Regions from separate parts of the Shinella sp. NM-101 genome, predicted to be linked through region 1. Evidence: predicted binding sites of a transcription regulator. Region 1 holds the regulator's gene; each other region holds the start of a gene.
The links. The regulator LexA, encoded in region 1, represses DNA repair genes until DNA is damaged. The targets are predictions, from matches to a motif close to TGTTCNNNNTGTGTTCNG.
Positions count from the first base shown of each region.

Region 2: a site for LexA is predicted at 1,825-1,842, ahead of L0976_RS23570 (energy-coupling factor ABC transporter ATP-binding protein). Genes of this name have one in related genera too.
Region 3: a site for LexA is predicted at 1,920-1,937, ahead of L0976_RS17885 (sel1 repeat family protein). Genes of this name have one in related genera too.
Region 4: a site for LexA is predicted at 1,294-1,311, ahead of dnaE (DNA polymerase III subunit alpha). Genes of this name have one in related genera too.

Region 1 is NZ_JACBFT010000001.1:45,613-48,917, reverse strand. Features, by position in the region: gene L0976_RS00215 (ComEC/Rec2 family competence protein) at 1-1,615, shown strand, start outside; gene lexA (transcriptional repressor LexA) at 1,596-2,321, opposite strand; gene glp (gephyrin-like molybdotransferase Glp) at 2,415-3,305, opposite strand, start outside.
Region 2 is NZ_JACBFT010000017.1:57,812-61,116, forward strand. Features, by position in the region: gene ribB (3,4-dihydroxy-2-butanone-4-phosphate synthase) at 1-406, shown strand, start outside; gene L0976_RS23565 (winged helix-turn-helix domain-containing protein) at 608-1,807, opposite strand; gene L0976_RS23570 (energy-coupling factor ABC transporter ATP-binding protein) at 1,910-2,590, shown strand; gene L0976_RS23575 (energy-coupling factor transporter transmembrane protein EcfT) at 2,584-3,189, shown strand; gene L0976_RS23580 (biotin transporter BioY) at 3,229-3,305, shown strand, end outside.
Region 3 is NZ_JACBFT010000009.1:170,636-173,940, forward strand. Features, by position in the region: gene L0976_RS17875 (PilZ domain-containing protein) at 1-79, shown strand, start outside; gene L0976_RS17880 (pyridoxal phosphate-dependent aminotransferase) at 250-1,362, shown strand; gene L0976_RS17885 (sel1 repeat family protein) at 1,450-1,719, opposite strand; gene L0976_RS17890 (DUF2147 domain-containing protein) at 2,186-2,524, shown strand; gene L0976_RS17895 (hypothetical protein) at 2,734-2,898, shown strand; gene L0976_RS17900 (hypothetical protein) at 2,924-3,100, shown strand; gene L0976_RS17905 (YnfA family protein) at 3,171-3,305, shown strand, end outside.
Region 4 is NZ_JACBFT010000015.1:56,490-59,794, reverse strand. Features, by position in the region: gene L0976_RS22430 (lipoprotein-releasing ABC transporter permease subunit) at 1-371, shown strand, start outside; gene L0976_RS22425 (ABC transporter ATP-binding protein) at 383-1,069, shown strand; gene L0976_RS22420 (hypothetical protein) at 1,070-1,207, opposite strand; gene dnaE (DNA polymerase III subunit alpha) at 1,562-3,305, shown strand, end outside.

The sequences.
Region 1 (3,305 bases):
CGGGGACGCGGGGGCGATCGCCGCGGCGCTCGTGACGGCGGAGCAGCGGGCGATCAGCGCGGAGACGGTGGAGGCGCTGCGGCAGGCGGGGCTGACCCATGTGCTCGCCATTTCCGGGCTCAACATGGTGCTGGCCGCCGGGACCTTCCTCGTCGGCGCGCGCGGGCTGATGGCGCTGATCCCCGGCTTTGCCGAACGCTATCCCACCAAGAAGATCGCAGCAGCCGGGGCGCTCGTCATGGTGACGCTCTACATCCTCGTCTCGGGCGGGGCGATCTCGGCCGTGCGCTCATGGATCATGATCTGCGTCATGCTCGTCGCGGTGATGTTCGGCCGTTCGGCGATCAGCCTGCGCAACGTGGCGATCTCGGCGATCCTCATCCTCATCGTCACGCCCTCGGCCGTCACCAATCCCGGCTTCCAGATGTCCTACGCGGCGACGCTCGGCCTCGTCGCCGGCTATGCGGCCTGGCGCGAGCGTCCGGTTCGCCGCGAAAGCCGGGGCGGGCGGTTCCAGCTCATCGGCGGCTCGGCGGGCCGCTTCTTCGGCGGACTGCTTCTCTCCTCGCTGATCGGCAGCCTTTCCACGCTCATCTATTCGGTCGGCCATTTCCATCGCATTCCCGCCTACGGGCTTGCCGGGAACCTCCTGGCCATGCCGGTCATCAGCGCCATCGTCATGCCGTTCGGGCTGATGGCGGTGCTGCTCATGCCCTTCGGTCTCGACGCCATTCCCTTCGTCATCATGGGCAAGGGGATCGATTGGATGATCGCGATGTCGAACTGGGTCGCCAGTTGGAAGGGCGAGATCGTCATCGGCCGCATTCCGCCGCTCGCCTTCCTGCTGATCGGCGTCGGCGGCGGCCTGCTCTGCATCCTACGCACCAGGCTGCGTCACGCGGGCACCTTGCTGGTCGTGCTGGGCATCGGCATTGCATGCTGGCCCGACGGGCGTCCGCGTCCCGAGGTGCTGGTGTCGGAGGACGGCCGCCTCGTCGCCGTTCTCGATGGCGCCAGGGTGGCGACGAACCGAGCCCGGCCGCCGGGTTTCGTCTACGATCAATGGCGCCGGGCGCTCCGGCTCGGCGAACTCGTCAAACCGGACATGCGCAAGACGGCGGGCCTGACGCTGGAGGATGCCGGGGAAAAGCCGGCGGGAGCGCCAGAAGGAAAGCGACCGCGGCGCAAGGCGGATCGGCAGAAGGCGAGGGATGCCCTCACCGCGGCTCTCGATGCGGCGGGAAAAGGCCCCGGCTTCGTCTGCGAAACGAAAGCCTTCTGCGCCGCCGTCTCGCCGAGCGGCTGGCGGATCGTCACGCTGGAGGACACCGCCTTCCTCGGCACGGCCTGCGACGGGGCGGATCTCGTCGTCGTGCCCTTTGCCCTGCGGCTGGATGCCTGCCGCTCCGGCGCCCGGCTGGTGACCGCGCGGCATCTGCGGCGAACGGGCGCGCTGGAAATCCGGCCGGCTGCGGCAGCCGCAGCCAGCCTTCCCGAGGCGGAATTCACGTCTTCCGTCGAAACGCTCGATCGCCCCTGGTCGAGGCACCGCACCTACGACTGGCGGACCGGCAGCTTCGATAACGGACAGGCGGTCAGTGATAACGACGGATGAGGCCGACGAGCTTGCCCTGGATCTTGACGCGATCCGGCCCGAAGATGCGGGTCTCGTAGGCCGGATTGGCGGCTTCGAGTGCGATGGAGGCGCCCTTGCGGCGGAAGCGCTTCAGCGTCGCCTCCTCTTCGTCGACGAGCGCGACGATGATCTCGCCGGGATTGGCGGTGCTGGTGTTGCGGATGATGACGGTATCGCCGTCGAGGATGCCGGCCTCGATCATCGAATCCCCCCGGACTTCCAGCGCATAATGGTCGCCGTTGCCGATCATCTCGGCCGGCACGGTGATGTCATGGGTGTTGTTCTGGATGGCGGAGATCGGCACGCCGGCGGCGATGCGGCCCATCACGGGCACCGACACGGACGTGGGCATGTCGGCCGGGGCAGCATTGCGCTGCGGCGGGGCGGCGGCCGGCGCGGGCGGCTTGCCGCGGCTGCCTTCGATGACGGAGGGCGAGAAGCCGCGCCGGGGCTGCAGGCTCGGCGAATAGGCCTCGGGCAGCTTGATGACCTCCAGCGCGCGCGCCCGGTTGGGCAGGCGGCGGATGAAACCGCGTTCCTCCAGCGCCGTGATGAGGCGGTGGATGCCCGATTTGGAGGCGAGGTCCAGGGCGTCCTTCATCTCGTCGAAGGACGGCGGAATGCCCGATTCCTTCATGCGCTCATGGATGAAGAGGAGGAGTTCCTGTTGTTTGCGCGTCAGCATGGTCTCTCCACCGAGAATCGTGAAACAAATCCAGAACAGACACTATCTGTTCCATATGTGTTCCGCAAGGGGCCGGTGAAACAATAATGCTGCTCAAACAGCGGGTTCGCGCAGGAGCAGGACTTGGCAGGCCGCGCCCGCCTCAAGGGCCGGCGCATGCGGCAGGCGGACAAGGAGGCCTTCGGATTGCGCGAAGGTCTTCATCATCGAGGAATCCTGCTTGTCGAAGGGCGTCACGCGGAGCTCGCCGGCAGGTCCGCGGTCGATCCGGGCGCGGATATGGTCCTGGCGGTGATCGTTTTCCCGGACCGGCACGGCGGCAACGGCGCTGCGCAGCCGGCTTTTCCCCGGAAGACGGGCGAGGCGGCGGACAAGCGGTTCCAGGAAGAGCAGCGAGCAGACGAGGCTCGAGACGGGATTGCCGGGAAGGCCGACGACCTGGATCGCGCCGAGGCGGCCGACCATCAGCGGCTTTCCGGGCCGCATGGCGATGCGCCAGAAATCGAGCGCCATGCCGGCCTCGCCGAGGACGGGCTGGACGAGGTCGAAATCGCCGACGGAGGCGCCGCCGAGCGTCACGAGCACGTCGATGTCGAGCACCAGCGCCTTGCGCACGGCTTCCAGGATCGCCTGCCTGTCGTCTTCGACGATGCCGAGGTCGATGACCTCCGCGCCGGCTTTACGGGCGATGGCCGAGACGCCGTAGGTGTTGGAGGCGATGATCTGGCTTGCACCCGGCCGGGTGCCCGGCGGGACGAGCTCGTCGCCTGTCGCCAGCACCGCGATGCGGGGGCGGGCATAGACGGTCAGTTCCGCATGGTTCATCGCGGCGGCGACGGTCAGGCGGCCGGGATCGAGCACGTCGCCGGCATGCAGCACGACCTCGCCTTCGGAGAAATCCTGTCCGCGGGGACGGATGTGGCGGCCTTCCGGGGTGAGGAAGGTGGTGCGGATGCGGCCGTCCTCCAGCCGTTCCGCGTCCTC
Region 2 (3,305 bases), on a different contig from region 1:
GGACCCGATGCAGCACCTTGCCGTCGTCTTCGGCGACATCCGGGACGGCGTCGACATCCCGGTGCGGCTGCATCTGGAAAATGTCGGCGACGACGTGTTCGGCGCCGGGCGGCAGATCGACGGCATCATGAAGCGCATCGCCGGTGAGGGCCGCGGCGTGGTGGTCTACCTGCGCGAAGGTTCGGTCGGCGTCGGCCAGTCCTCGACGGCCCGCAAGGGCAAGCACGACCGCGAAGGCCATGACGAGGCGCAGGCGCGCGAGAACGAGTGGCTGGAAATCGGCCTCGGCGCGCAGATCCTGAAGGACCTCGGCATCTCCTCGATCCGCCTCATGGCCTCGCGCGAGCGCCATTATGTCGGCCTCGAGGGCTTCGGCATCAAGATCAGCGCGACGGACCTCTGCTGAGCGTCACGGCGAGCCCGCCTCGCCCACTACCGTCATCCTCGGCCTTGTGCCGAGGATCCGCCATGCTCGGGGCAGCCCCGGGCATGACGGAATAAAAGTCGTCGCACGTTCTCGGCAGTCCGGGTCGCCTTGCAGGCGGATGCGGACCGGGAGATTTCACCCGGCGGCCAGCCGCCGGGCCGGGCCGCGCACCTCCCCAGCCTACGCCTCCTCCCCGCGCCAGCCGTCGAGGAAGCGCACCGTCTCCACGCCGGAGAACCGCGCCAGCCGCGCCAGTTCGGCCTCCAGCTTCTCCAGCCGGCCGGCCGAGGGGCGGACCTTCGGCTCCCACCACACGCGCTTGACGTCGAGCGTGCCGGCCTTGCGGTCGGCCTTCATGTCGATGCGGCCGACCAGGCGGTCGCCTTCGAGCAGCGGGAAGACGTAGTAGCCGTATTGCCGTTTCGGCTCCGGCACGAAGATCTCGATGCGGTAGAAATAGCCGAACAGGCGCTCCGTCCGGTTCCGGTCGCGGATGAGCGGATCGAAGGGCGAGAGCACGCGCAGCCGGTTCGGCGGTTCGGGAATGTCGCCGGGATCGGCCGGGAAACCGGCGAAGGCGTGCGAGGCGCGCGGCTTGCCGCCGTCGGCGGGTTCGACCAGCACGGGGCGGAGCTCGTCGCGGCGGGCCTCCACCCAGGCCTTCGCCTCGTCGGGCGAGACGAGGTTCCAGAAGGCGGCGATCTCGCCATGCGTGGCGAAACCGAGCCGCTCCAGCGCGCTGCGGCAGGCCCAGTCGACGAAGGCGTCGTGCTCCACGTCCGGTTCGTGATGGTGCGCCGGCACGACGCGCTCGACGAGGTCGTAGACCTTCTGGAAGTTCTCGCGCCGGGCGATGGCGACCTTGCCGGTGCGCCAGAGATATTCCAGCGCCGTCTTGTTCGGATGCCAGTTCCACCAGCCGCCGGACTTGTGATCCTCACCCTTCAGCTCGCGCGAAAGCACCGCCCCGCCCGAGACGATCCGCGCGTAGGTCTCCTCGAACGCCTCCTCGAAGCCCGGCTCGCGCCACTTGCGCCAGCGCGCGATGATGGTGGCGTCCTCGCGGCGGAAGCGGTGCTTCCAGTAGCGGAAGAAGGCGCTGGGGATGATCGAGGCGTCGTGCGTCCAGTTCTCGAAGAGCGCGCCGTCCTTCTCCAGAAGCTCGGTCAGGTGCTCGCGCCGGTAGGTCTGGTTGCGCGAGAAGAGGATCTGGTGGTGCGCCCGCTCGACGGTGGCGATGCTGTCCACCTGCACGAAGCCGATGTCGTGGATGAGCCGCAGCAGCCCCTCCTTGCCGAGCTGTCGGCCGGGAGCGGCGCTGAGGCCCTGGCGGGCGAGGAAGATACGCCGGGCCTCGGCGTTGGAGAGCAGAATCGTCATTCCGGATGATAGGCACACATTCCCGGTTTGTTCCACCCGGTTTTCTTTCGGACCCGGCATGTTATAGGTCCGTCCGACTTTTTTCCAAACGGGACCCTGCTCTTGGACATCGTCTTTACCGCCGCAACGGTGCGCTATGGCGGGCGCGTCGCCCTCCATCCGCTCGACCTTGCGCTTTGCGAACGGCGCATCGGGGTGGTCGGCCTCAACGGCTCGGGCAAGACCACGATGGCGCGCCTCATCAACGGCCTCGTCAAGCCGAGCGAGGGCACGGTCACGGTGGAGGGGCTCGATACGGTGACGGACGAGAAGGCCGCGCGCGGCAAGACCGGCTTCATCTTCCAGAACCCGCAGCACCAGATGATCCTTCCCGTCCTTGCCGAGGACATCGCCTTCGGCCTGAAGAACCGGGGCTTCACCAAGGCGGAGATCGCCGAGAGGACCGAGGCGATCCTCGCGCGCTTCGACATCGCGCATCTTGCCCGCCGCCGCGTGCACGAGCTTTCGGGCGGCGAGACGCAGCTTGCGGCCATCGCCAGCGTGCTCGTCACCGGGCCGGACCTCCTGATCCTCGACGAGCCGACCAACCAGCTCGACCTCAGGAACCGCGCGATGATCGAGCGGACGCTCGCGGGCCTGCCCGAACAGGTCATCGTCATCACGCACGACCTTGCGCTGCTCGACGGCTTCGACCGGGTGCTCGTCTTCCATGCCGGCCGGCTTGCGGCGGACGGGAGGCCGGCGGAGGCGGTCGCCGCCTACCGGGAGATCGCGGCGTGCTGAACGGGCTCGACATCGAGGGCGATTCGCCTCTCCACCGTCTGCCGGCGCGCGGCAAGCTGGTCCTGCTCTTCGCTACGGCCGTCGGGCTGTTCCTCGTCTCGGACCTGCGCGTGCTCGTGCCCACGCTGGCGCTTTCCACCGGGCTTCTCCTTTCCACCGGCGTCGGCGTTCGGGAGGCCTTCCGGCGCACGCGCTTCGTGCTCTTCACGGTGCTGATCCTCGCCGCCGCGAACTATTACCTCCACTCGCCGCACGAGTCGCTCGTCGTCTTCTGCCGGCTCGCCGCGCTGGTCCTGCTTGCCGCCGCCGTCACGGCGACGACGGGCATCTCCGCCTTCATGGACGAGGTCACGCGGCTCCTCATGCCGCTGGAGCGGCGCGGGCTCGTGCAGGCGGCCGATGTCAGCCTCGCGGTCGGGCTCGTCATCCGCTTCGTGCCGGAAATCCTGGCGCGCTACAGGGACATCGCCGATGCGCACAGGGCGCGGGGCCTGCCGGTGCGCCCGCTCACCACGCTCGTGCCGCTGATCATTTTGACGCTGAAGGATGCGGATACGATCGCCATGGCGATTGACGCCCGCGGCTTTCGGCGGCACTAAACATCCACCCGATCCTGTCCATTCGAGGAAAATCCCGACATGAGCACCAGAGACATCGTCCTCGTCGCCCTTTTCGCCGCCATCATGACCGTCCTCGGCCTCCTGCCGCCGATCAC
Region 3 (3,305 bases), on a different contig from region 1:
CCAGGGTCGTCCGAAGAAGGAGGAGCGCCGCTACATGGCCGGCGTGGAAAGAGGCGGCGTGGGCTCCGCCATCACCTGACACGTCGCCTCTGCGGGCGCGTCTTGCTTTTTCGCATGCCGTCGCGGCAAAACCGCTGCGCACTTTTGCGCGACATGCTTTAGGGTGCCGTCGGAAGAGCGATTCCGGCGGGCGCCTCGTGGCGGCGGCCGGTGCCTTCCCACCGTTCCACCGTTCTCCAGGCGCTTTTCATGTCCGCATTTTCCCGTTTCACCGCCCTCGCCCAGACCCTGCCCTCCACCGTGCCCTTCGTGGGGCCGGAGGCCATCGAGCGCAACCGCGGCCTTGCCGTCAGGGCGCGCATCGGCGCCAACGAAAGCGGTTTCGGCCCGGCCCCCTCCGTGCTGGAGGCCATGCGCGCTACGGCCGGAACGACCTGGATGTACAGCGATCCGGAGAATTTCGAGTTGCGCGAGGCGCTCGCCCTCCACCATGGCGTTTCGCGCGACAATATCGCCATCGGCGGCGGCATCGACGGGCTGCTCGGCGAGATCGCGCGGCTCGTCGTCGAGCCGGGCACGCCGGTCGTAACCTCGCTCGGCGGTTACCCGACCTTCAACTACCATGTGAACGGTTTCGGCGGGCGGCTCGTCACCGTGCCCTATGCCGGCGACCGGGAGGACCTTGAAGGCCTTGCCGAGGCCGTGCGCCGCGAAAACGCGCCGCTCGTCTACTTCGCCAATCCGGACAATCCGATGGGAAGCTGGTGGGACGCCGAAAGCGTCGTCTCCTTCGCGCGGGCGCTGCCGGAAACGACGCTGCTCATTCTCGACGAAGCCTATGGCGAGACGGCGCCGGCCGGTACGATCCCGCCGGTCGCGGCGCTGATCGGCCAGCCGAACGTGCTGCGCATGCGCACCTTCTCGAAGGCCTACGGGCTTGCCGGCGCGCGTATCGGCTATGCGATCGGCACGCTCGGCAATGCGCAGGCCTTCGACAAGATCCGCAATCATTTCGGCATGGCCCGCGTGTCGATCCAGGCGGCGCTCGCCGCGCTGAAGGACCAGGCGTACCTGGCCGACGTCATCGGCCGCATCGCCGCGGCCCGCGAGCACATCGCGGGAATCGCACGGGTGAACGGCCTCCTCCCCCTCGCTTCCGCCACCAATTTCGTCACCGTCGACTGCGGCCGGGACGGCACCCACGCCAAGGCCATCGTCGACGGCCTGATGGAGCATGGCGTCTTCATCCGCATGCCGGGCATCGCCCCCCTCAACCGATGCATCCGCATCAGCGTCGGGCCGCAAGCCGACATGGCGCTGCTGGAGGAAGCCCTGCCGAAGGTCCTGAAGGGCCTCGGCTGACCGGCCGGGCATGTGGAGACAGTCGGGCGGATCCGGTTCTCTTGCCGTTTATCGCCCGCCTGCCGCCGATGCCTTGCCGGCCGGTTCTCAGTGAACCGTCATCCACTCGCGGGCGGCGCGCAGCGCCTTGGCGAGGTCGGCCTTCGCCATCGTCGCCGCAAGGTCGGCGCGCAGCTCGGCGGCGCGTTCGCAACCCTTGATAGCGGCGATGTTCAGCCACTTGTGCGCCTGAACGAGGTCGATGTCGCAGCCACGGCCCGTGGCATACATGAGGCCCATGTCACAGAAGATTTCGGCGCGGTTCTCGCCGCCCATCATGGCGGCCGTTTCGATGGTCTGAAAGTCAAAGCGTGCCATTTCGATTGTCCCTGTCTTCTTTGGTTTACTGCCGTATTGCCCTGTTTTTTTTGCCCTTTTGGGGCCTCCTCGGGCGCCTGCCGTCTTCTGCGGCCCGGTCTTCCTTCGGAGTTTTGCGGCCCGGTTTTCCGTGCTCGTCTTATGGCTCCACTATGCCGCCCGCCTTTCAAAATGCGCTTAAAATGCATGCTTAATTTGCGACGAACAAAATCCAAACGCTTGGTAAAATTGGATTTTCGTTAAACATCGCACCCCTTGGAAACAGCGGCATTCGGCTAAAAATTTACCGATTGTTCAACCGGCGATTTCAACCCTTCGCTAACCACGGAAAACGACCGCCTTTTCACGGCAGACATTCTTGCCCGTCTGGAGCCCCCCGCACTTCCCCGGAAATCCCGTCATGCGCATATTTACCTTTACGTGTGCGTAAGATACATTCCGGCTCTCATTCTGGAGGAGGAAGAGAATGAAACCGAGGACATGGATCGTCGCCGCCCTTCTTACCGCGCCCGGCATCGCGCTGGCGGCCGAACCGATCGAAGGCAACTGGAAGACGGCGAGCGGAGCGACCGCCGTCATCGCCAAATGCGGCGGCAGTTTCTGCATCACGTTGAAGACGGGCAAGCACGCCGGCAAGCGCATCGGCAAGCTGGACGGTTCCGGCGCCGACTATACCGGCTCGATCACCGACCCGGAAACCGACAAGACCTACAGCGGGTCGGGCGCGGTCAGCGGCAGCTCGCTGCGCATGAAGGGCTGCGTGCTCGCGGTGCTCTGCAAGACACAGACCTGGTCGCGGCTCTGACCGGAGCACACGGCCGGCCCGCGCCAGCCTCCCACGCTTCCAAAGCCGGCGCACCGCGCCGGCTTTTTCGGTCCGCGGGACCGGCGCCACACCCTCGTCGGGCGAATCACACCTTTCCTGAACGGGAGATGAATGGAGCCATCAGGGATCGTTCAGTCCCGAAGTGCGACAACGGGTACACCGAAACATTTCGCATGAGGGACAAAATCATGGACATCCTCGCACGCCGCCTCACGATCATCACCCTGCTGATGGCCGTCTTCGCGATCATGCTGGCCGCCGCCGTCGAGACGGACTACCGCCGCAGCGCGCCCAACAATTCCGGCAAGCTCGTCGCGTGCTCCACGCCGCACATGTGCCGCGCCGCCCTCTGACACCGCCCACCGCTGGATGCCTTCCATGACCGCCGCCCTCGCCCGCACCTCCGCCACCTTCCTGCGCATCCTCGCCCTCTCGGCGATGACGATCGCCCCGGTCGGCGCCCTCGCCTGGAGCAATGCGGGCAGCCTCGGCATCGGGAAAAAGGGGGCGGGCCTCGTGCTTTTCGTCACCCTCCAGCGTCAGTCGATGAGCTGAGAAGAGACTCCGCCTTTCCCCGATCCATGCTAAACCGGGCCGGCCTTGCGCCATCAGCCCGGAGCATCGGATGAAATCCCTCCTCGTCTTTTCCATTGCCGCGCTTGCCGAGATCGCCGGCTGCTTCGCCTTCTGGGCCTGGTGGCGGCTCGACAAGTCGGTTCTCTGGCTTCTTCCCGGCATGGCGTCCCTCGCCCTCTTCGGC
Region 4 (3,305 bases), on a different contig from region 1:
TCATGCTGGTGAAGGACAAGGGCAGCGACATCGCGATCCTGCGCACCATGGGCGCGACATCGGGCGCCATCATGCGGATCTTCTTCATGACGGGGGCGGCGATCGGCACGGTCGGCACCTTTGCCGGCGTGCTGCTCGGCGTCGTCGTCTGCCTCAATGTCGAATCGATCCGCCAGTTCTTCTCCTGGATCTCGGGCACGACGCTGTTCAACCCCGAGCTCTACTTCCTCAGCCAGCTTCCGGCCGACATGAATGCCGGCGAGACGGTCTCGGTCATCCTCATGGCGCTGGCGCTCTCGTTCCTCGCGACGATCTTCCCCGCCTGGCGTGCCTCCAGGCTCGATCCCGTCCAGGCCCTCCGGTACGAATAGGAACAGAACGCATGACTGCGCGCGCGGCTTTGGAACTCAAGGGCATCGAACGGCACTACGGCCAGGGCGAGACGGTGCTGGCCATCCTCAAGGGGGCGGACTTCACGCTGAAAAGCGGCGAGACGGTCGCGCTGGTCGCCCCGTCGGGCACCGGCAAGTCGACGCTGCTGCACATCGCCGGCCTGCTCGAAAAGCCCGATGCCGGCGAGGTCATCGTCAACGGCCATTCCTGCGCCGAACTTTCCGACGACCAGCGCACGGCGATCCGTCGCGGCGAGATCGGCTTCGTCTACCAGTTCCACCATCTGCTGCCGGAATTCACGGCGCTCGAAAACATCATGATGCCGCAGCTCATCGGCGGCCTCTCCAAGGCGGAGGCGCGCGAGCGCGCCGCCCAGCTTCTCGACTACATGCGCATCGGCCACCGCGCCGACCATCGCCCGTCCGAGCTCTCCGGCGGCGAGCAGCAGCGCGTCGCCATTGCAAGGGCCGTCGCCAATGCGCCGCTCGTCCTGCTCGCCGACGAGCCGACCGGCAACCTCGATCCGGAGACCGCCGGCTACGTTTTCGAGGCGCTGGAAGCGCTCGCCCGCCAGTCCGGCCTTGCCTCGCTGATCGCGACCCACAACCACGAACTCGCCGGCCTCATGGATCGCCGCGTGACGATCGAGGACGGCCTCGTGCGCGAGCTTGCCTGATTAGCGGCCGGCTCCGCGCATCGCGCGGTCGCTCTCGCCCTTCCAGTCCATGAACCGTAGGAACCGCGCCTTTCCGGCGACAAGGCGGCCTTCGCCCTTGCGCTTGCCGGCCGGTGCGCCGAGGTCGCGGAACACCATGTTGTTTCCTCATCATCCTTCCTGATCGCGTCCTGGGAGAAATCCTCCGGCATCGCTCCAGATTGGCTGCGAAAAGCTGTTGACACGGGAACAAAAATCGAACAAATTAAAAACATAACAGGAAAGGTAGCCACATGACCGATTTTCTTCGCGATCTTGCTGCATTCACCTCCGTCGCCATGTTCGTCGCCAGCTTCTCCGTCATCCTCTTCGGCATCTGACGGCGGAATGTCGTCCGCCGCCATGGCGTCGATATGAACCATGCGTGGAAACCGGGTGCAAAGCCAAGAACCTTCTGGACGGGACGGGGTCGAATCCGCTTAAGCTCTCCATCTGATCGGAAGGAAGATGCGGATGGCCGGCGAAGCACCAGGGACGGATGACGAGAAGATCGCGCAGACGCCGGAATTCGTGCATCTGCGCGTGCATTCGGCCTTCTCGCTGCTGGAAGGCGCCCTGCCGATCAAGAAGATCATCGGCAAGGCCATATCGGACCGGCAGCCGGCGATCGCCATCACCGACACCAACAATCTCTTCGCGGCCCTCGAATTCTCGCAGAAGGCGATCGGCGACGGCATCCAGCCGCTGATCGGCTGCCAGCTGTCGATCGACATGGAGGACGAAGGCGAGGGGGAGCGGCGCGGCCCGCAGGCGCAGCTCCAGAAGCTGCCCTCGATCGTCCTGCTCGCGGCGAGCGACGCCGGCTATGTGCGGCTCGTCGATCTCGTCAGCCGCGCCTATCTCGGCGGTGAGGGCAACCAGTCGACCCGCATCGCCTTCAACTGGCTGGAGGAGGGCGCCGAAGGGCTGATCGCGCTTACCGGCGCGCGCGGCGGGCCGGTCGACATGGCCTTCCTCGCCGGCCAGCCGGCTGTCGCCAAGGCGCGGCTCGATGCATTGAAGCGCGTCTTCGGCGACCGGCTCTATATCGAGCTGCAGCGCCACGGGCGCTACGACCGGCAGCACGAGCGGCGCATGGTCGAGCTTGCCTATGCCGAGGACATGCCGCTGGTCGCCACCAACGAGCCCTTCTTCCCCGCGCCGGACGACTACGACGCGCACGACGCGCTGATGGCGGTGGCGCACAATGCGATGGTCTCGGACGACAACCGCTTCCGCCTGTCGCCGGACCACTATCTCAAGAGCCGCAAGGACATGGCGAAGCTCTTCGCCGACCTGCCGGAGGCCCTGGAGAACACGGTGGAGATCGCCCGGCGCTGCTCCTTCGTGCTGAAGACCCGCGGGCCGATCCTGCCGCGCTTCACCGGCGCGACGGACGATCCGGAAGAGGCGGAGCGCGCCGAAACGGCCGAGCTGCGCCGCCAGGCCGTCGAGGGCCTCGAGAGCCGCATGGCCTTGCTCGGCCTGACGCCTGGCTATGCCGAACAGGATTACCGGGAGCGGCTGGACTTCGAGCTCGGCGTCATCGAGCGCATGAAGTTCCCCGGCTACTTCCTCATCGTTTCCGACTTCATCAAGTGGGCCAAGCAGCACAACATTCCCGTCGGTCCCGGCCGCGGTTCCGGCGCGGGCTCGCTCGTCGCCTATGCGCTCACCATCACCGACGTCGATCCCTTGCGCTTCTCGCTGCTCTTCGAGCGCTTCCTCAACCCGGAACGCGTCTCGATGCCCGACTTCGACATCGACTTCTGCCAGGACCGCCGCGAAGAGGTGATCCGCTACGTCCAGCAGAAGTACGGCCGCGAGCAGGTGGCGCAGATCATCACCTTCGGTTCGCTGCAGGCCCGCGCGGCGCTGCGCGACGTCGGGCGCGTGCTTGAGATGCCCTATGGCCAGGTCGACAAGATCTGCAAGCTCGTGCCGAACAACCCGGCCAACCCGACGCCGCTTTACAAGGCGATCGAGGAGGAGCCGAAGCTGCAGGAGGAGGCGGAGAAGGAGCCGGTCGTCGCCCGCCTGCTCGACATCGCCCAGAAGATCGAGGGCCTCTACCGCCACGCCTCGACCCACGCCGCCGGCATCGTGATCGGCGACCGGCCGCTCTCCCAGCTCGTGCCGATGTACCGCGATCCGCGCTCCGACATGCCGGTCACCCAGTTCAACATGAAATGGGTGGAGCAGGCCGGCCTCGTGAAGT